4 regions of the Lentzea sp. NPDC036949 genome follow, and region 4 is predicted to be linked to each of the others. Evidence: riboswitches for the same ligand, from Rfam matches in the RefSeq annotation. Region 4 holds a riboswitch; each other region holds the start of a gene.
The links. Region 4 has a riboswitch for cobalamin ahead of ACZ7CD_RS16685 (ribonucleoside-diphosphate reductase subunit alpha). Riboswitches for the same ligand answer to the same signal wherever they lie in the genome.

Region 1 (4,696 bases), on a different contig from region 4:
CGGCGGCGACAAGCAGGCCGTGCTCAACCTGAACGGCCGCGGCGTCGACCAGGGCACCGGCTCGCAGGCGTACCGCTCGCTGGTCAGCGTCCTGGAGCTGCAGGCGTCCTCGCCGAAGCTGCGCGACTGCCGCCGCAACGTCACCGAGAACTGCGCGCTCAACGAGACCGCCAAGGGCGGCGACCTGCGCTACGTCGGCGCGGCCTCCACGGCCCCGCTCGCCAAGGCCCAGGGCAGGCCGGAGGAGGCGCTGCTCGCGTTCGGTGTCGCGACGTGGGGCAACTGGTACAACCTCGGCGTCAACACCGTCCCGTTCATCGACATCGACACCACCGGTGACGGGGTCGCGGACTTCGAGACGTTCGCGACGCGCCTGACCGACACCGACCTGCTGGTCGCGACCACCGTCGACCTCAAGACGGGCCTGGAGGTCGACATCCAGGCGGTCAACAACCAGTGGGGCGACGTCGACACGAACACCGCCGACACCAACGTCGCGGTCCTGCCGGTGCTGCTCACCGCACTCGGCATCGACCCGGCGAAGGACACCTCGCGGATCTCGTACACCGCCGGCACCACGGGCTACTACGTGGCGCCGGGCAACGCGAACGGCCTGATCGACGTCATCGACCGCCCGCTGTCCTTCGACCCGCTCAAGCCGGGTCTGTGGGTGCAGGGCGGCGGTGACGCGGCGCTGTCGTACCTCGCGAAGCCGGGCACCGCGCTCGTGGTGAACCGGGACGCGAAGGCCCTGGAGCTCGACAAGTCCGAGGGCCTGCTGGTGCTCAACCACCACAACGCCACCGGCGACCGCGCCTCTGTCGTCACCGTGCGGGCCAGCGGCCGCTCCTAGCCCCTTCTCCTCCGACGTTTGCTGAAGTCCACGCGGGGACCTTTCGTACTCTCAGAGAGTACGAAAGGTCCCCGCGTGCGTTCCGGGGAAAGCGGGGTTACTGCGTGGAACTGCCGGGCGTCACCCCTTGACGCGACCCTGTTCCTGCGATCGAGTGACACTCGAAAGTGCGGAATGGGCCGTGTGGGTGTCCCGCAGTACGGGAGATAACACCCCGATGGGGTGTCCGGCATGCGGCGAGCGGCCGTGGTGCCGGTAACCTTTCGCGGAGGAAAGTAGTCCCACCAATTGGGGACTGACACCTGGGAGGTGTGTGGATGCGGCTCGCAGTGATCCCAGGAGACGGGATCGGGCCCGAGGTCATCGCTGAGGCCCTGAAGGTCCTCAACGAGGTCGTTCCGGCGGCCGAGATCACTCGCTACGACCTCGGCGCGGCGCGCTGGCACGCCACGGGAGAGTTGTTGCCCGAGTCGGTGCTCGGTGAGCTCCGCCAGCACGACGCGATCCTGCTCGGAGCGGTAGGCGATCCGTCGGTGCCGAGCGGAATCCTGGAGCGCGGCCTGCTGCTGCGCCTCAGGTTCGAGCTCGACCACCACGTGAACCTCCGCCCCGCCCGTCTCTACCCCGGCGTCCGCAGCCCGCTCGCGGACCCGCCGGAGATCGACATGGTGGTGGTCCGCGAGGGCACCGAGGGCCCGTACGCGGGCAACGGTGGCCTGCTGCGCAAGGACACCCCGCACGAGATCGCCACGGAGGTGTCGCTCAACACGTCGTTCGGCGTGGAGCGCGTGGTCAGGGACGCCTTCGCGCGCGCCTCGGCCCGTCCGCGGCGGCACCTGACGCTGGTGCACAAGACGAACGTCCTCACGCACGCCGGCTCGCTGTGGTCGCGCGTGGTCGAGGAGGTCTCGTTGCAGCACCCGGACGTGACGGTGGCGTACCAGCACGTGGACGCGGCCACGATCCACCTGGTCACCGACCCCGCCCGGTACGACGTGATCGTGACGGACAACCTGTTCGGCGACATCCTGACCGACCTCGCCGCCGCCGTCACGGGCGGCATCGGCCTGGCCGCGTCGGGCAACATGGACGTGACGCGGCGCAACCCGTCGATGTTCGAGCCGGTCCACGGTTCGGCACCGGACATCGCGGGCCAGGGCATCGCCGACCCGACGGCCGCCGTGCTGTCGGTCGCGCTGCTGCTCGACCACCTCGGCGAGCACGAGGCGTCGCGCCGGATCGAGGCGTCCGTGGCGTTCGACCTGGCGACCCGCGACCACCAGTCGCCGGGCGCGACGTACGCGATCGGCGACCGCCTGGCCGCCCTCGTGTCCTCGAACGTCCGCACGGGCTGACCGTTGTAGTGCACGCGGGGAGCTTTCGTACTCTTGTAGAGCACGAAAGGTCCCCGCGTGACTTTCACAGCTGGGCGGTGGACTCGCGCCAGGCGCGCTCCTTCTGGATCCACTCGTTGTCCTGCGGGAACTCGTCGATCGTCGGCACGCGGCGGATCTCGGTCTTGAACCCGGGCCCGGCCATCGGCATCCGCTTCGCCCACTCGACCGCCTCCTGCAGCGAGGACACGTTGAGCAGGTAGAAGCCGCCGAACAGCTCCTTGGTCTCGCCGTACGGGCCGTCCGTCACGATCGCCGGTTCGGCGGAGAAGTCGACGACGACGCCCTCGGACGGGTCGGCGAGGCCCTCGGCGGCGAGCAGCACCCCGGCCCGGATCAGCTCGTCGTTGAACGCGCCCACGACCTCCAGCATCTTGTCGAAGTCGAGCTCGCCCATGTTCGCGTAGGCCTCGTCGGTGGCGCGCATGATCAGCATGTACTTCACGGTGGTCTCCCTGCGTTGTGCCCTGCTCGCTGACGTCCACAGGTCGAACGGGCACCCCGCCGGATCGACATCACAGCGGAGAAATTTTCGAACTTCCTGTTTGCGCAGGTAGGGTCACCCGAAGTCGTGCGTGGGGGAAGACCGGTCGAAGTCCGGCGCTGACCCGCAACGGTAGGTCCCCGGCCAGGGGACGAGCCCGAATGCCCGCACACGGCAGACATAGGACTCCAACTCCTGCCGTGGACTGCGGGAAGGGCACATGTGATCGGGAAGATCAGCGCGCTCGTCGGCGTGCTCGTCATCAGCATCGTGGCGGGCGTCGCGCTCGGCCCCGTCTCCGTCCCCTTCGGCGTCACCGCCGACCTGCTGTGGCAGGCGGTCACCGGCGGCACCGTGCCCGCCCACCTCGCCGGGCAGTACCACATCGTCTGGAACATCCGGCTGCCGCGCGTGCTGCTCGCCGCCGTCGTGGGCGCGGGGCTGAGCGCGGTCGGCGTCGCGATCCAGGCGATGGTCCGCAACGCGCTGGCCGACCCGTACGTGCTCGGCATCTCCTCGGGGGCGAGCGTGGGTGCCACGGCGGTCGCGACGATGGGGGTGCTGTCCGGGCTCGGCGTGTACGCGCTGTCGACGGGGGCGTTCCTCACCGGGCTCGGTGCCACCGCGCTCGTCTACCTCACCGCGCGGTCGAGCGGGGCGCTCACGCCGTTGCGGCTCGTGCTGACCGGCACCGCGCTCGCCTACGGGTTCTCGGCCGTGGCGATGCTGCTGGTGTTCCAGGCACCGCACGGGGAGGCGGCGCGGGCGGCGATGTTCTGGCTGCTCGGCAGCCTCGGCGGGGCGGACTGGAGGTCGTTGCCGGTCGCCACGGTCGTGACCGCGCTGGGCATCGCCTACCTGATGGCCAAGGCGCGGCCGTTGAACGCGCTGGCGATGGGCGATGAGACCGCCACCACGCTCGGGGTGAGGGTGAACCGGTTCCGCACGCACCTCTTCGTCGTCACCGCGGCCATGACCGGGGTGCTGGTGGCGGTCAGCGGGGCCGTCGGGTTCGTCGGGCTGATGCTGCCGCACCTCACGCGCATGGTCGTGGGCGCCGACCACCGCAAGGTGCTGGCCCTCGCACCGCTGGCCGGTGCCAGCTTCCTGGTGTGGGTGGACGTCGCCGCGCGGATGCTCGCCGCACCCGAGGAGCTGCCGCTCGGCGTCATCACGGCCGCGCTGGGCGTGCCGTGCTTCATCTTCCTGATGCGCCGCAGGGCGTACGTCTTCGGAGGCCGCTGATGCGCGTCGAGGTGCACGACGTCACCGTGCGGAACATCATCTCCGGCATCACGCTGCACGCCTGCGACGAGGTGGTCGGCATCGTCGGGCCGAACGGCAGCGGCAAGTCGACGACGTTGCGCTGCGTCTACCGGGCGCTGCGACCGGACGCCGGCGCGGTCCTGCTCGACGGCGAGAACGTCCACAGGCGACAGGGCCTCGCCCGCGACCTCTCCGCGCTGACCCAGGAGTCGCAGGTCGAGTTCGACTTCACCGTCACCGAGGTCGTGGAGATGGGCCGGCTGCCGCACGACCGCGACCCCGTGCGCGACGCCGCTGTCGTCGCCGATGCTCTGGCCACAGTGGACGTCGGACACCTCGCCGCCCGCAGCTTCCTCAGCCTTTCCGGCGGGGAGCGCCAGCGGGTGCTGATCGCCCGCGCCATCGCCCAGCAACCCCGCGTGCTCGTGCTCGACGAGCCGACCAACCACCTCGACATCCGCCACCAGCTCGACGTCCTCGCGCTCGCGCGGGGACTCGGCGTCACCGTCCTGACCGTGCTGCACGACCTCAACCTCGCCGCGTCGTACTGCGACCGCCTCTACGTCCTCGACGAGGGCCGGGTGGTCGCCTCCGGCACCCCGGCGGAGGTCCTCGTGCCCGAGCTCGTCGCCAAGGTCTTCCACGTCACCGCACACGTGGTCGCCCACCCCACGACAGGAGCCCCCCAGCTCCTGTTCG
Region 2 (4,696 bases), 170 kb from region 4:
CGTTCTGGGGCAGCCGCGTGGTGAAGGGCATTCCCGTCGCGGACTACAGCGCGCTGCTGGACGAGCGCGCGACGTTCATGGGCCAGTGGGGCCTCAAGGGCACGCGCGGCGGCGGCCCGACCTACGAGGAGCTCGTCGAGACCGAGGGCAGGCCACGGCTGCGGTACTGGATGGAACGCCTTGCGACAGAAGGTGTTCTTGCTCACGCCGCGGTCGTCTACGGCTACTTCCCGTGCGTGTCCGAGGGCAACGACCTGGTCATCCTGACCGAGCCCTCCCCGGACGCGCCGGAGCGCTTCCGGTTCCGCTTTCCGCGCCAGAAGAGGGATCGGCGCCTCTGCCTGGCCGACTTCTGGCGCGCCCGCTCGTCGGGTGAGGTCGACGTCATCGCGTTCCACCTCGTGACGATGGGCCAGCCGATCGCCGACTACGCCAACGAGCTGTTCGGCAAGAACGCGTATCGTGAGTACCTGGAGGTCCACGGACTGGGGGTCCAGCTCACCGAAGCGCTGGCCGAGTACTGGCACAAGCGCGTGCGCGAGGAGCTCGTGTGGCCGGCGGGCGGGTCAGTGGCCCAGGAAGACCCCGCCGCCGTCGAGGAGTACTTCAAGCTCGGCTACCGCGGCGCGCGGTACTCGTTCGGCTACGGCGCCTGCCCCGAGATGGAAGACCGCCGGCGCGTCGTCGACCTGCTCGACCCGGCCCGCATCGGCGTCACGCTGTCCGAGGAACTCCAGCTCCACCCGGAACAGTCCACCGACGCCTTCGTGGCGCACCACCCGGAGGCGAAGTACTTCAATGTCTGACCCGCAAGCTGTCCTGTGGGACATGGACGGCACGCTGCTGGACTCCGAGAAGCTGTGGGACATCCCGCTCTACGAGTACGCCGAGAAGCTCGGCGGGATCCTGTCGCTGGAGACCCGCGAACGCATGGTCGGCAGCAACGTCCCCACGACGATGCGCCTGCTGTTCGCCGACGTCGGCATCGAACCGACCGACGCCGACATGGCCGACGGCGCCGCGTGGATCTCCCGCCGCACCGAGGAGGTCTTCCGCACCGGTCTGCCGTGGCGTCCGGGCGCTGCCGAGGCGCTGCGCGCGGTGCGGTCGTCCGGCGTGCCGATGGCGCTGGTGACCTCCACCGAACGGTCGCTGACCGAGGTCGCGCTCGACACCATCGGCCGCGACCTGTTCGACGTGACGGTGTGCGGCGACGAGGTGGACGGTCTGAACAAGCCGCTGCCGGAGCCGTACCTGAAGGCGGCGCGGTTGCTCGGCGTGGACGCGGCCGGGTGCGTGGCGGTCGAGGACTCGCCGACCGGTGTCGCCTCTGCGGTGGCGGCCGGGTGCACCGTGCTGGTCGTGCCGTGTGACGTCGAGGTGCCGGCGGGGGAGCGGCGGGTGTTCCGCGACTCCCTCGTCGGCGTCGACCTCGAAGTGCTGCGCGCTCTTTAGAGAGCCGCGACGGGTGCCTTCGCCCGGCGTGTCGCCGGATCGACCAGCAGGCCGAACACCACGCCGAGACCGATGTGGAGCGTGGCCAGCTGGGCGAGCGAGCTGAGGCGGAACTGCCACAGCACGGCCACCGGCATGTCCGCCGGGATCGTGTCCGGCGGCGCGGGGAACGCCACCAGCACCACCGCCACCGCCGCCACGACCGCGAGCAGCACCGCGGTCACGCGGACCGGGTGCGGCTGCGCGGCCAGTGCCGAGGCGAGCCAGCTCGCTCCCCAGACGATCGCCAGACCGGCCACCACCACGCCCAGGTACAGCGCGGTGCGGTAGTTCACCGTGTCCGGGTCGCCCACCGCGGGCGGGTTCGCCGGGTACTTCAGCCACGGCAGCAGCGCCACCGCACCGAACACGGCGACTCCGAACGCGGTGCTGCGGGTGAACGGCGTGCGGTCGGCGAACCAGCGCTTCGACAGCGCGTAGGCCGTGGCGAACACCAGGCCGACGGCGATGCCGACGATCACCACGCCGAGCATGCCGCCCGCGATCTGGACGCCGCGGCTGACCAGCCCCTCCTCGCCGTGCGAGTGGGAGTGGCCGTCACCGGCGGGGGCGCGGGCCTCCTCGACGGCCAGTGCGGCGCGGATGGGGATCTCGGTGACCAGGAGCTGCACGAGCGCGGAGGCGGTACCGGCGATGGCGCCGGCCGCGAGTCCGCGCAGTGCGATCGACCTGTACGTGGTCGTCATCTGCGTGATCAGCGGATCAGTGGCAGGGAACGCCGAGGGCGTGGCGGCCGTCGTGGAAGAACTCGTGCAGCAGCTCCGAGCTCGCACCGAGAGCGAGGCCGTTCTCCTGCAGGACCAGGTAGGTGACGATCAGGCCGAGCAGTGAGACGGCGAAGGCCCACTTGGGCACGCGGACGGCGGACAGGCTTGCTGCAGGGCTCGTCATGACGGGCTCCTCCATACCTCGTGGAAGGTGAAACTCCTTACGGCGCCGCAGCCGGTCTCCTGACTCCCGGATCAACGCTGCCCCCGCGTCTTCCCAGCCCCTCGCGGGACCAGTGACGTGCTCGGCGGGGATCGCTTCCCGGTCACAGTGGCGAGGACCGCGCCGGATTTCCACCGGCTTCCCGTCACTGCGGCGCGTGCACCGTAAGGTGAACGGCGGTTCACGCACAACCGGCCATAAGAGTTGTCGTCTTCATCACTTCACAAGAGGGCAGTCCCCGCACTTCCCACCTGCGGCAACGCGGTAGTAAAGGCAGCACGACCGGCGCAGGAACGCGACCTCGCCGGGCAGGGTGACGAATTCCCCGGCACCTTCGAACGGTGGCGCTGCCATGAGCCGGTTGCCGCGTTCCTCCGCTTCCTCCGCACTCAGCGCACCCGCTCGCACCACCATTTTCAGCGCGCCCGCGATGTTCGACATCGCGTTGCCCCACAGCAGACCGCGTGCCACGGGCACGACCGCGTGGACCGCCTCCACGACCGGTGCGAGCGCCTCCGCCGGGCGCGGGCCGAGCCGCGGGGTGTCGATGCGGACGCTCAGGCCGTTGCGGCGGTGGTGCTGCCACCACAGGTTCTCCGGGCGCACGTCGATCGGCAGGTCCGTCGCGGTGAGCGGGCTGAGCAGCCGCGCGGTGTAGCTGAGGAAGAACAGGCTGGCGGCGACGCGGGGCTCGGCGGCGTTGTAGCGGGCCGCGATCGCGTCGATGGTCTCCCTGAGGGCGGGGCCTTCGAGCAGTGCCGTCCCCGGCAGCCACGAGTCGTCCGGACGGCCCACGTCCAGCGCGAAGAACGGGTTGATGCCGCGCACCTGGCGCAGCGCTGCGAGGACTTCGGCGAACTCCGACACAGATTCACGCTACTGGGTGTCCATGCAGGACAGATCACGTCCACGGGCTGGAACAGAGGTGACCGCGGTGTGGACCACCCGTCCGGAGGTGGGAGGATGTGCCCCCGTGAAGACCTTCGACTCGCTGTTCGCCGAACTGACCGAACGAGCCCGCACCAAGCCGGAGGGTTCCGGCACCGTGGCTGCGCTTGAGGCCGGCGTCCATGCGCAGGGCAAGAAGGTCCTGGAGGAAGCGGGCGAGGTCTGGATCGCCGCCGAGTACGAGTCCGACGAGAAGCTCGCGGAAGAGATCTCGCAGCTGCTGTACCGCCTCCAGGTGATCATGCTGGGCCGCGGCCTGACCCTCGACGACGTCTACAAGTACCTCTGACGGAGAGCTGACCGATGCTGCGCGTAGCAGTCCCGAACAAGGGCGCGCTCGCCGAACGCGCCTCCGCGATGCTGACCGAGGCCGGTTACCGGCAGCGGCACGAGCCGCGCGACCTGACCGTGCTCGACCCGAACAACGAGGTCGAGTTCTTCTTCTTGCGCCCCAAGGACATCGCGATCTACGTGGCGTCCGGTGACCTCGACCTGGGCATCACCGGCCGCGACCTGGCCGCCGACTCGGGTGCCGACGACAACGGTTCCTCCGTCGAGGAGCTGCTGGCGCTGGGCTTCGGCGGGTCCACCTTCCGCTACGCGGGCCCGCGGGGCACCGACTGGACGGTCGAGGACCTGGAGGGCAAGCGGCTCGCCACCGCCTACCCGAAGCTGGTCGGCCGCGACCTCAAACGCCGCGGCATCAACGCCACGGTGATCCGCCTCGACGGCGCGGTCGAGATCTCCATCCAGCTCGGCGTGGCCGACCTGATCGCCGACGTCGTGGGCTCCGGCCGCACGCTGCGTCAGCACGACCTGGTGGCGTTCGGCGAGCCGATCTGCGAGTCGGAGGCGGTCCTCGTGCACCGCGCGGGCTCGGAGCTGTCGCCGGCCAAGAAGCAGCTGCAGGCCCGCCTGCAGGGCGTCGTGTTCGCCCAGCAGTACCTGATGCTGGACTACGACTGCCCGCGCACGCTGCTGGACGAGGCGATCAGCCTCACGCCGGGCCTGGAGTCGCCGACGGTCGCGCCGCTGGCCGACGAGAACTGGGTCGCGGTGCGGGCGATGGTCCGCCGCCGCGACGCGAACCGGGTCATGGACGAGCTGGCCGCGATCGGCGCCAAGGCGATCCTGGCCTCGGACATCCGGTTCTGCCGCCTGTGATCCTGGAGCACGCCGTGCTGGACGTCCTGCCCGGACGTGCGGCGGAGTTCGAGGAGGTCTTCGGCGAGGCGCGGGAGCTGATCTCCGCCTCGCCGGGCTTCCTCGGCCTGCGGCTGTCGCGGTGCCTGGAGGACCCGAA
Region 3 (4,696 bases), on a different contig from region 4:
CCGCTTCTCGCACTCCGCGATCGTTCCCGAGCAGCTGTGGCAGACGCGGGTCGTGCAGACGATGGAGCGGTCGGCCATGGACTACTGCACGATGCTCAACGACGTCTTCTCGTACCGCAAGGAGATCCAGCACGAGGGCGAGGTGCACAACATGGTGCGCGTCGTCGAGAACTTCCTCGGCGTGCCGCAGAGCCGTGCCTTCGAGCTGACCTACGCGCTGATGGACGCCCGGCTCGGCCAGTTCGTGCGGTCCGTCGAGACCGACCTGCCGAAGATGTTCGACGACCTGGCCCTGGACGCCGGCGCGCGGGCCGGCCTGACGCGGTACGCCGACGAGCTGAAGGACTGGATCGCCGGGATCATCCACTGGCACGAGGAGACCAGCCGGTACGACGAGGCCGGCGCGCTGCCGGTGGGCCGGCTCCCGGTCTTCCACCGCGGTCCCACCGGTCTGGGCACCGCGGCCGCCCGGCTCACCTCCCGAACGCCGGGCTGAGCCCCCGGTCAGCCCCGGTCAGCCACTGACAGCCGTTGGTCAGCCCCCGGTCAGCGCACCCCGCCACGGTGTGCGCATCGGCCACTCCACAGGGGGAGCACCATGACGAACGTCCTCATCTCCGGCGCCAGCATCGGCGGTCCGGCGCTGGCCTACTGGTTGCGCCACCACGGCTTCGACGTCACCGTCGTCGAACGCCACCGCGGCCTGCGCCCCGGCGGCCAGGCCGTCGACGTCCGCGGTCCTGCGCTCGACGTGGTGGAGCGGATGGGCCTGGGGGACCGGTTGCGGTCCATGACCACGGGCATGCGCGGCATGAGCGTGGTCGACGAGGAGGGCACCGAGCTCCACCGCTCCACCGAGCACACGCTGACCGGCGGCGACCTCGCCAGCCCCGACGTCGAGGTCATGCGCGACGACCTGGCACGCCTGCTGTTCGACGCGGTGGAGGGCGTCGAGTACCTCTTCGACGACACCATCACCGCGATCGACGGCACCCGCGTCACGTTCGAGCGGGCCGCCCCGCGGGACTTCGACGTGGTCGTGGGCGCGGACGGGCTGCACTCGAACGTCCGGCGGCTCGTGTTCGGTCCCGAGGCGCAGTTCGTCCGCCACCTGGGCACGAACCTCGCCGTGTTCACCGCGCCGAACTTCCTGGGCCTCGACCACTGGCAGGTGTTCCAGCAGGGCGAGGTCGTCGGCGGCGGGGTCATGAGCGCCCGCGCCAACGCGGAGTGCCGGGTCTACATGGGGTTCTACGGCGAGGTGGACTTCGACCACCGCGACGTCGAGGCCCAGCGGCGGCTGGTGGCGGAGAAGTTCGCCGACGCCGGGTGGGAGTGGCAGACCGCGCTCAAGCACATGTGGGAGGCGCCGGACTTCCACTTCGACGCCATGGCGCAGGTCCGGATGCCGTCCTGGTCGCGCGGCGGCGTCGTGCTGCTCGGCGACGCCGGCTACTGCGGTTCGCCGTTGTCCGGTCAGGGCACGAGCTTGGCGCTCGTCGGTGCGTACGTGCTGGCTGGCGAGCTGAGCGTGAACCGCGAGACCGCGTTCCAGCGCTACGAGGAGCTGCTGCGCCCGTACGTGACGGCCAACCAGGACATGGCGCTGAAGAACCAGGCCAACGGCGGGCAGCCGACCGAGGAGTTCGCCGCGGTCGTGAGCTCCTTCCAGCTCCCCGGCCGCTGATGGCCCGGCTCACAGCCATTTGACTCGGGGTGATCCCTCCCGCACGATCGGGTGGACAACAGCATCCGCACGCCGCGGGGGAAGCCGGTGGAACTCCGGCGCTGACCCGCAACGGTGACAGTCCGAATGCCCGTGGCGCGCGGTGGCTCCATCGACCCGTCGAGGACAGCGGGGCAGGGGGAAGAGCAGTGATCCGGACATCCGCGCTGGCCGCAGTGGTAGCGGCCGCGCTCGTCGTGACACCGGCCGCTCAGGCGGCCGAGCCGCCGTCAGCGGGAACGTGGCTGGCCGGCCAGTTCGTCGGTGGCGACCACCTGGTGAAGGGGCCGGACCTCGTCGACCACGGCCTGACCGCGGACGGCGTGTACGGGCTCGCGGCCGCCGGTGTCGGCCGGTCGACGGCGGTGCGGGCCGCGGCGTGGCTCGCCGAACCCGAGCAGTTCCAGTACTTCGCAGGCGACGGCGAGGCCGAGTCCTACGTCGGTGGCCTGGTGAAGCTCGCGCTGGTCGCGCAGGCGCTGGGCACCGACCCGCACGCGTTCGCCGGTGCCGACCTGCTCGAACGCCTTGCGGCGCTGCGGGAGGAGTCCGGCCGCTACCGCGACCGCACCGACCCCGACTACGACCAGACCAACGCGTTCACGCAGGCGCTGGCGATCATCGTGCTGACCCGCGCCGACCAGCCGGTGGCGCAGCCGGTCGCGTTCCAGGTGTCCACGCAGTGCGCGGACGGCGGGTTCCCGATCTCGTTCGGGCAGCCGGTCTGCAAGTCCGATGTGGACGCGACGGCGATCGTGCTGCAGGCGTTGCAGGCGGCGGGGGAGCCGACGGCGTCCGCGCGGGCGCTGGACTGGCTGGTGGCGCAGCAGAAGGCGGACGGCGGGTTCCCGTCGGCGTTGCAGGGCTCGAACGCCAACAGCACCGGCCTCGCGGTCGGCGCGCTCGTCGGGGGCGGCCGGACGGTGGTCGCGGACCGGGCCGTGGCGTACCTGCGGTCGTTGCAGGTCGGCTGTGCCGGACCGGAGGCCGCTCGCGGCGCGATCGCCTACGACAGCACGGGTTTCGAGGTCTACGGCGCCGTGCGCGCGACCACCCAGGCGATGCTCGGCCTGGCCCGCAAGGGCCTCGCCGACGTGTCGTTCGCCGGTGCCACGCCCGGTGTGCCCGCGGTCGACTGCGCGACCCCGCCGACCACCACGCCCCCGTCGACCACCGCACAGCCGACCGTGCCGCCGACGACGACCGCTCCGGTGACCACCTCGTCGACGGCCACCCCGGTCGCTCCCGCGCCGGCCGGTCCGACGCCCCCGGCCACTCAGCGGCTCGCCGCGACCGGCCCCGAGGAGGCCGTCGCGCTGACCCTGCTCGGTTCCTCCGCGCTGCTCGCCGGCGCCGTGCTCGTCCTCGTGTCCCGTCGTCGGAAGGTTGGTGCGTGATGCGCCGCATCCTCGCTGTCCTCGCCCTGGTCGCGAGCTCGTTCGTCGTCGCACCCGCCTCCGCCGCGGACTGCGCGGGCGTGAAGGTCGTGGTGGACTTCACCGCGCTGGGCGGCGGCGTCCAGACCGGCTGCGCTCCCGGCGACCCGGCCACCGGTCTCGCCGCGCTGACCGGCGCGGGCTTCACGTACTCGTTCGTGCCGCGCCAGGCCGGTTTCGTGTGCCGGATCAACGCGCTGCCGAACCCGTGCACCGCGCCCACGACCAGCGCCTACTGGTCGTACTGGCACGCCTCGCCCGGCGGTTCCTGGGCCTACAGCTCCGCGGGTGCGGGCAGCTACGACCCGGCGCCCGGCAGCGTCGAGGGCTGGGCGTTCGGTGCCGGCACCGCCCCCGGCGCCACCCCGTGACGAGGTTCTTCTGCGTGCTGGCACTGGTGATCGCCGCGGCGGTCCCGGTGCCGGCTCAGGCGGCGGGCTGTGACGGCGTGACCGTCGTCGTCGACTTCCGCGGTCTCGGCGGTGGTGTGCAGCAGGGGTGCGCGGCGGGCAGTCCGGGCTCCGGGGTGGCGGCGCTGGCGGCGGCCGGGTTCAGCTACGCCTACGCGTCACGGCAGCAGGGGTTCGTCTGCCGCATCAACGGCAGGCCGGGCACCGACACCGACAGGTGCGTCACCACCTCGCCCGCCACCGCGTACTGGTCGTACTGGCACGCGCCACCCGGTGGTTCGTGGTCCTACAGCAACCAGGGCGCGGCGACCTACGTGCCGGCCCGCGGCAGCGTCGAGGGGTGGGCGTTCGGGGCGGGGGAGCAGCCGGGGATCGCCCCGCCGGCCGCACCCGCCCCACAGCCACCGGTCCAGCAGCCGCCCGCTCAGCAACCGCCTGCCCAGCAGCCTCCGGCCCAGCAACCGCCCGCACCGCCGCAGGTCCCCGTGACCCCGCCTGCCGGGCAGCCGTCCACCACTGCACCGCCCTCGTCCTCTGCCGCGACGACTTCGGCGTCGGCTTCGGAGCCGTCTTCGAGCACGTCCGCCGCCGTGACCTCGGCCGCGGTCGAGGAGAAGGCGCAGCAGCAGGACCAGGAGCCGGGTAGTCCGTTGTGGACGGTGCTCGGCGTGCTGGCGATCGGCGCGCTGGTCGTGGCGGGACTGCTCGTGGCCCGTCGCCGGCGCAGCGCGGAAGAGTGAGCGCTCGGCGGGGGTTCGCGGCGTGAGGCTCCACTCCGGCGCGTGGTGGCTGTGGGCCCTGGGCCTGGCCACCGCCGCCAGCCGCACCACGAACCCGTTGCTGCTGGGCCTGGTCCTGGCGGTGGCGGGGGTCGTGGTCGTGACGTGCCGCGCGAACACGCCGTGGGCGGGAACCTACGGCGTGTTCCTCAGGTTCGGTCTGCTGGTCATCGGCCTGCGGGTGCTGCTGCACGTGTTCCTCGGCGGCATCGCGGGCCCGACGACGTTGTTCACCCTGCCGCAGGTCCCGTTGCCGGACTGGGCGCAGGGCATCCGCATCGGCGGACCGGTGACCGCGGAGGGGCTGGTCTTCGCGCTGTACCAGGGGTTGCTGCTCGCCACGAT
Region 4 (4,696 bases):
GGCACGCGGTGCAGCGCGGGCAGGAACCAGGTGGCGAGCGAGTCGGCGTTCACCGCGATCGGCACCCGCACGACCGCGTCCTCGCCGAGCGCCGCCCCGAGGTCCTGGTCGAGCGCCAGCAGTTGCCGACCGTAGCGGACGATCACCTCACCGGACGGCGTGAGCCGCACCGGGCGGGCGCGGACCAGCAGGACCCGGCCCGTGCGCTGTTCGAGCGCCTTGATGCGTTGCGAGACAGCGGAAGGCGTGACGTGCAACGCGGTGGCGGCGGCGTCGAACGTGCCGCTGTCCACCACCGCGAGCAGCGTGCGCACCAGGTCGAGGTCCATCACGAGCGCTAATGGTACGTAAGAATCTTCAGCTGGCCTCATCAAGAACGCGTCAATAGCGTGGACCGCGTGACAGACCTGCTGCTCGGCTTCGGCACCATGATGACCCTGATCGTCGCGATCGGCGCCCAGAACGCTTTCGTGCTGCGCCAAGGACTTCGCCGCGAGGCGGTGGCGAAGGTGGTCGCCGTGTGCGCCGTGTCGGACGCGGTCCTGGTCGCCGTGGGCGTCGCCGGGTTCGGCGCGATCGTCACCCGGTGGCCGCAGGCGGTCACCGTCGCCGCGGTCGTGGGCGGGCTCTTCCTGCTGGGGTACGGGTTCCTGGCCGCGCGGCGCGCACTGCGCCCGCAGGCCCTGCACGCCGACACCGGCGCCCGGCACCGGCCCGTGCTCACCGCGATCGCGCTGACGTGGCTCAACCCGCACGTCTACCTCGACACCGTGCTGCTGCTCGGGTCGATCGCCGCCGGCCGCTGGCTCTTCGGCGTCGGCGCGGTGACGGCGAGCATCACCTGGTTCGCCGCGCTCGGGTTCGGCGCCCGGCTGCTCAGCCCGCTGTTCGCGAAGCCGCGCGCGTGGCGCGTGCTGGACGGCGTGATCGCCGCCGTGATGATCAGCCTCGGGGTCGCGCTGATCGCCGGGACGTGACCAGCGCGGCGACCGCGCAGCCGGCCAGCACGCCGCTCGTCACCGGCGCCGCGGCTCCCGCGAACAGCGACGCGGAGGCGAGCCCCGCACTGAGCAGAGCACCGTAGAAGACCCGCGGCCGAACCTCACCCACGCCGACCACCCTACCCAGGGGACACGCATGTTGGGTGGTGATCAAGGACCCACCACCACATGTAGTATCTGCCGCACTGGTGGTTCACCGGCCCGGACAACGGGCCGGTGAGGCAAGAGGGAACCCGGTGCGAGTCCGGGACTGCCCCGCAGCGGTGAGTGGGAACGAAAGCCGTCAACGAAGCACTGGGTCGCGAGACCTGGGAAGCGACGGCCGGTAGGCGCGAGTTCGACGCCCACGAGTCCGAAGACCTGCCACCGGGGTGCGCGCAAGCCTGCGCGCACGACACGGTGCCCCGAGGGAGGGCGGCTGTGTGCACCGGTGAACGGTGCGCGCATGCGCTTTTCCTCCTGGGCCCAGCTCGCGAGGAGAGAGCGTGCCCGACCGCCTTTCAGTGGTCATCGAGGAAGCCTGTGCCGATCTTCCGAACGCATCGGCCGAGGCGGTGCTGACCGAGACCAAGCGGAACCTGTACCACGGCATCACCGACGCCGAGCTCGCCCTGGCGCCGATCATGGCCGCCCGCGCGATGGTCGAGCAGGACCCGGACTACTCCTGCGTCAGCGCCCGCCTGCTGCTGGACCGGCTGCGCACCGAGGCGTGCGGCGTCCCGCTGTCGCACGCCGAGATGACCGAGCGCTACCCGTCGTACTTCGCCTCGTTCGTGCGGCACGGCGTCGACTGCGGCCAGCTCGACCCCCGGCTGACCTCGTTCGACCTGGCCCGCCTGGGATCGGCGCTGGACCCGTCCCGTGACCTCCGGTTCCAGTTCCTGGGCCTGCAAACCCTGTACGACCGCTACTTCCTGCACCGCGACGGCCGCCGCTACGAGCTGCCGCAGGCGTTCTTCATGCGCGTGGCCATGGGCCTCGCCCTGGAGGAGGACGACCCCGACGCCCGCGCGGTCGAGTTCTACGAGCTGCTGTCGTCGTTCGACTTCATGTGCTCGACACCGACGCTGTTCAACTCCGGGACGACCCGGCCGCAGCTGTCGTCGTGCTTCCTGACCACCGTGGCCGACGACCTCGGCGGCATCTTCCACGGCATCAGCAACAACGCGCTGCTCTCGAAGTTCGCGGGCGGCCTGGGCAACGACTGGACGCCGGTGCGCGGCATCGGCGCGCACATCAGGGGCACCAACGGCACGTCGCAGGGCGTGGTGCCGTTCCTGAAGATCGCGAACGACACGGCCGTGGCCGTGAACCAGTGCTTCGCACCGGACACCGGCGTCCACACCGCCGACGGCGTCAAGGCGATCAGGGACGTCGTGGCCGGCGACCTCGTGCTCGGGGTGAGCGGCACCTACCGCGAGGTCACCGACGTCATGCTCTACGACCAGGTCGACCCGATGGTCGAGGTGGAGGTCGAGCACTCCGCCGCACCCCTCAGGGTCACCGCCGGACACCCGTTGTACGCCGTCAGGGGCGTGCCGCTCGGCCAGGAGAACGCGCGGACGCTCAAGCAGCTCGCCGGCGACGAGGTGCGGCCGGAGTGGGTGGACGCCGGTCGGCTGGAGAAGGGTGACCTCGTCGCCAGGGTGGTTCCGCGGGAGGTCGTGCCCGTCGCCGGTTTCAGCGAGGACGATGCTCGTCTGTACGGCGTCCTGCTCGGTGGCGGGCACCTGTCGGAGGACGGGGTGCGGTGGGGTGTCTCCGGGAAACCCGGGCTGGACGCGCACCTGGACTTCGTCCGCGAGCACCTGTCGGCGCGCGGTGTCCCCTTCCGGGAGAACGGCCGCGACGACACCCGCGTGTGGATCCACTGGGCCTCCGAACCCGAGGTGGGTGCCTCCGCGTTCCCGTTCACGCCTGAGGACCTCTACGACGACGACCGCCGGAAGCGGATCGCCCGCAGGTTCTCCCACCTGCCGCACGCCCAGACCCGGAAGCTCCTGCAAGGCCTGCTGGAGTCGAGCGGCGGTGCCTCCCGCGGCGTCGAGGTCCACTTCACCACGACGTCGCGGTCGCTCGCCGCGGGTGCCCGCTACCAGCTGCTGCGCCTCGGCATCCCCTCTGCCGGCGAGGACCTCGACGTCGGGGTTCCCGCCGTCGAGGGCATCGCCGAACTCGCCGGCTGCCGCCCGACCACCGAGCCAGACTGGGTCGAGCACCGGGGCATGGTGTTCTCGCGCGTCCGCGACGTGCGGGAGACCGAGGTGGTCCCCGAGGTGTTCGACCTCGAGGTCGAGACCGACGAGTCCTACCTGACCACGGCCGGCCTCGCCCACAACGGCGGGAAGCGCAAGGGCGCGGTCTGCGCCTACCTCGAAACCTGGCACATCGACGTCGAGGAGTTCCTCGACCTGCGCAAGAACACCGGCGACGAACGCCGCCGCACCCACGACATGAACACCGCGAACTGGGTGCCGGACGAGTTCCTGCGCCGGGTCCGCGCGGGCGGCACGTGGACGCTGTTCTCCCCCGACGAGGTGCCGGACCTGCACGACGCGTTCGGCGCCGAGTTCGCCGAGAAGTACCGCGCCTACGAGGCCAAGGCCGACGGTGGCGGGATCAAGGTCTTCCGCCGGGTCCAGGCCGTGGACCTGTGGCGGCGCATGCTCACGATGCTGTTCGAGACCGGCCACCCGTGGATCACGTTCAAGGACCCGTGCAACCTGCGGTCACCGCAGCAGCACAGCGGCGTGGTGCACTCGTCGAACCTGTGCACCGAGATCACCCTGAACACCGCGGTCGACGAGGTCGCGGTGTGCAACCTGGGGTCGGTCAACCTCGCCCGGCACGTCACCGAGGACGGCATCGACCACGCCCGGCTCCGCAAGACGGTGCGCACGGCCGTGCGGATGCTCGACAACGTGATCGACGTGAACTACTACACGATCCCGGAAGCCAGGAACTCCAACCTGCGGCACCGGCCGGTCGGTCTCGGGCTGATGGGGTTCCAGGACGCGCTGTTCACGCTCGGCACGCCGATGGCGTCGCAGGAGGCCGTGGAGTTCGCGGACCGCAGCATGGAGGAGATCAGCTACTACGCCATCGAGGCGTCCGCCGACCTGGCCCGGGAACGCGGCGCGTACCGGTCGTTCGACGGGTCGCTGTGGTCGCGGGGCGTCCTGCCGATCGACTCGGTCGAGATCCTCGCGCGGCACCGCGCCGCGGACGAGCTGGAGCAGGACCGCGGGTCCACGATGGACTGGGCCGCACTGCGGGCCAAGGTGCGGCAGGGCATGCGGAACTCGAACGTCATGGCCATCGCGCCGACCGCGACCATCGCGAACATCGCCGGCGTGAACCAGTCGATCGAGCCGCTGTACCGCAACCTCTACGTGAAGTCGAACATGTCCGGCGACTTCACCGTCGTCAACCCCCACCTGGTGCGGGCGCTCAAGCAGCGCGGGCTGTGGGACGAGCAGATGGTCTCCGACCTCAAGCTGCACGACGGCAGCCTCGGTGCGATCGACCGGGTGCCGCCCTACCTGAAGGCCCTGTACGCCACGGCGTTCGAGGTCGACAGCGCCTGGCTGGTCGAGGCGGGCTCGCGCCGGCAGAAGTGGATCGACCAGGCGCAGTCGCTCAACCTCTACCTGGCCGCGCCGAGCGGCCGCAAGCTCGACGAGCTCTACCGGCTG

Region 1: another riboswitch for cobalamin. It lies ahead of ACZ7CD_RS09860 (FecCD family ABC transporter permease); the one in region 4 lies ahead of ACZ7CD_RS16685 (ribonucleoside-diphosphate reductase subunit alpha).
Region 2: another riboswitch for cobalamin. It lies ahead of ACZ7CD_RS15870 (CbtB domain-containing protein); the one in region 4 lies ahead of ACZ7CD_RS16685 (ribonucleoside-diphosphate reductase subunit alpha).
Region 3: another riboswitch for cobalamin. It lies ahead of ACZ7CD_RS30010 (LPXTG cell wall anchor domain-containing protein); the one in region 4 lies ahead of ACZ7CD_RS16685 (ribonucleoside-diphosphate reductase subunit alpha).

Annotation. Positions count from the first base shown of each region.
Region 1 covers NZ_JBVJRA010000003.1:78,249-82,944, forward strand. Annotated here, with positions in the region: gene ACZ7CD_RS09845 (S8 family serine peptidase) at 1-853, shown strand, start outside; gene ACZ7CD_RS09850 (3-isopropylmalate dehydrogenase) at 1,171-2,208, shown strand; gene ACZ7CD_RS09855 (YciI family protein) at 2,273-2,692, opposite strand; cobalamin riboswitch at 2,776-2,918, shown strand; gene ACZ7CD_RS09860 (FecCD family ABC transporter permease) at 2,954-3,976, shown strand; gene ACZ7CD_RS09865 (ABC transporter ATP-binding protein) at 3,976-4,696, shown strand, end outside.
Region 2 covers NZ_JBVJRA010000005.1:75,663-80,358, reverse strand. Annotated here, with positions in the region: gene metH (methionine synthase) at 1-806, shown strand, start outside; gene ACZ7CD_RS15880 (HAD family hydrolase) at 799-1,455, shown strand; gene ACZ7CD_RS15875 (CbtA family protein) at 1,452-2,201, opposite strand; gene ACZ7CD_RS15870 (CbtB domain-containing protein) at 2,218-2,406, opposite strand; cobalamin riboswitch at 2,439-2,613, opposite strand; gene ACZ7CD_RS15865 ((2Fe-2S)-binding protein) at 2,662-3,312, opposite strand; gene ACZ7CD_RS15860 (phosphoribosyl-ATP diphosphatase) at 3,419-3,682, shown strand; gene hisG (ATP phosphoribosyltransferase) at 3,697-4,557, shown strand; gene ACZ7CD_RS15850 (antibiotic biosynthesis monooxygenase family protein) at 4,554-4,696, shown strand, end outside.
Region 3 covers NZ_JBVJRA010000012.1:127,637-132,332, forward strand. Annotated here, with positions in the region: gene ACZ7CD_RS30000 (terpene synthase family protein) at 1-496, shown strand, start outside; gene ACZ7CD_RS30005 (FAD-dependent monooxygenase) at 599-1,687, shown strand; adenosylcobalamin-variant (AdoCbl-variant) riboswitch at 1,756-1,827, shown strand; gene ACZ7CD_RS30010 (LPXTG cell wall anchor domain-containing protein) at 1,876-3,123, shown strand; gene ACZ7CD_RS30015 (hypothetical protein) at 3,120-3,533, shown strand; gene ACZ7CD_RS30020 (hypothetical protein) at 3,548-4,312, shown strand; gene ACZ7CD_RS30025 (CbiQ family ECF transporter T component) at 4,335-4,696, shown strand, end outside.
Region 4 covers NZ_JBVJRA010000005.1:243,760-248,455, forward strand. Annotated here, with positions in the region: gene ACZ7CD_RS16670 (LysR family transcriptional regulator ArgP) at 1-329, opposite strand, end outside; gene ACZ7CD_RS16675 (LysE/ArgO family amino acid transporter) at 429-977, shown strand; gene ACZ7CD_RS16680 (hypothetical protein) at 943-1,110, opposite strand; cobalamin riboswitch at 1,174-1,383, shown strand; gene ACZ7CD_RS16685 (ribonucleoside-diphosphate reductase subunit alpha) at 1,487-4,696, shown strand, end outside.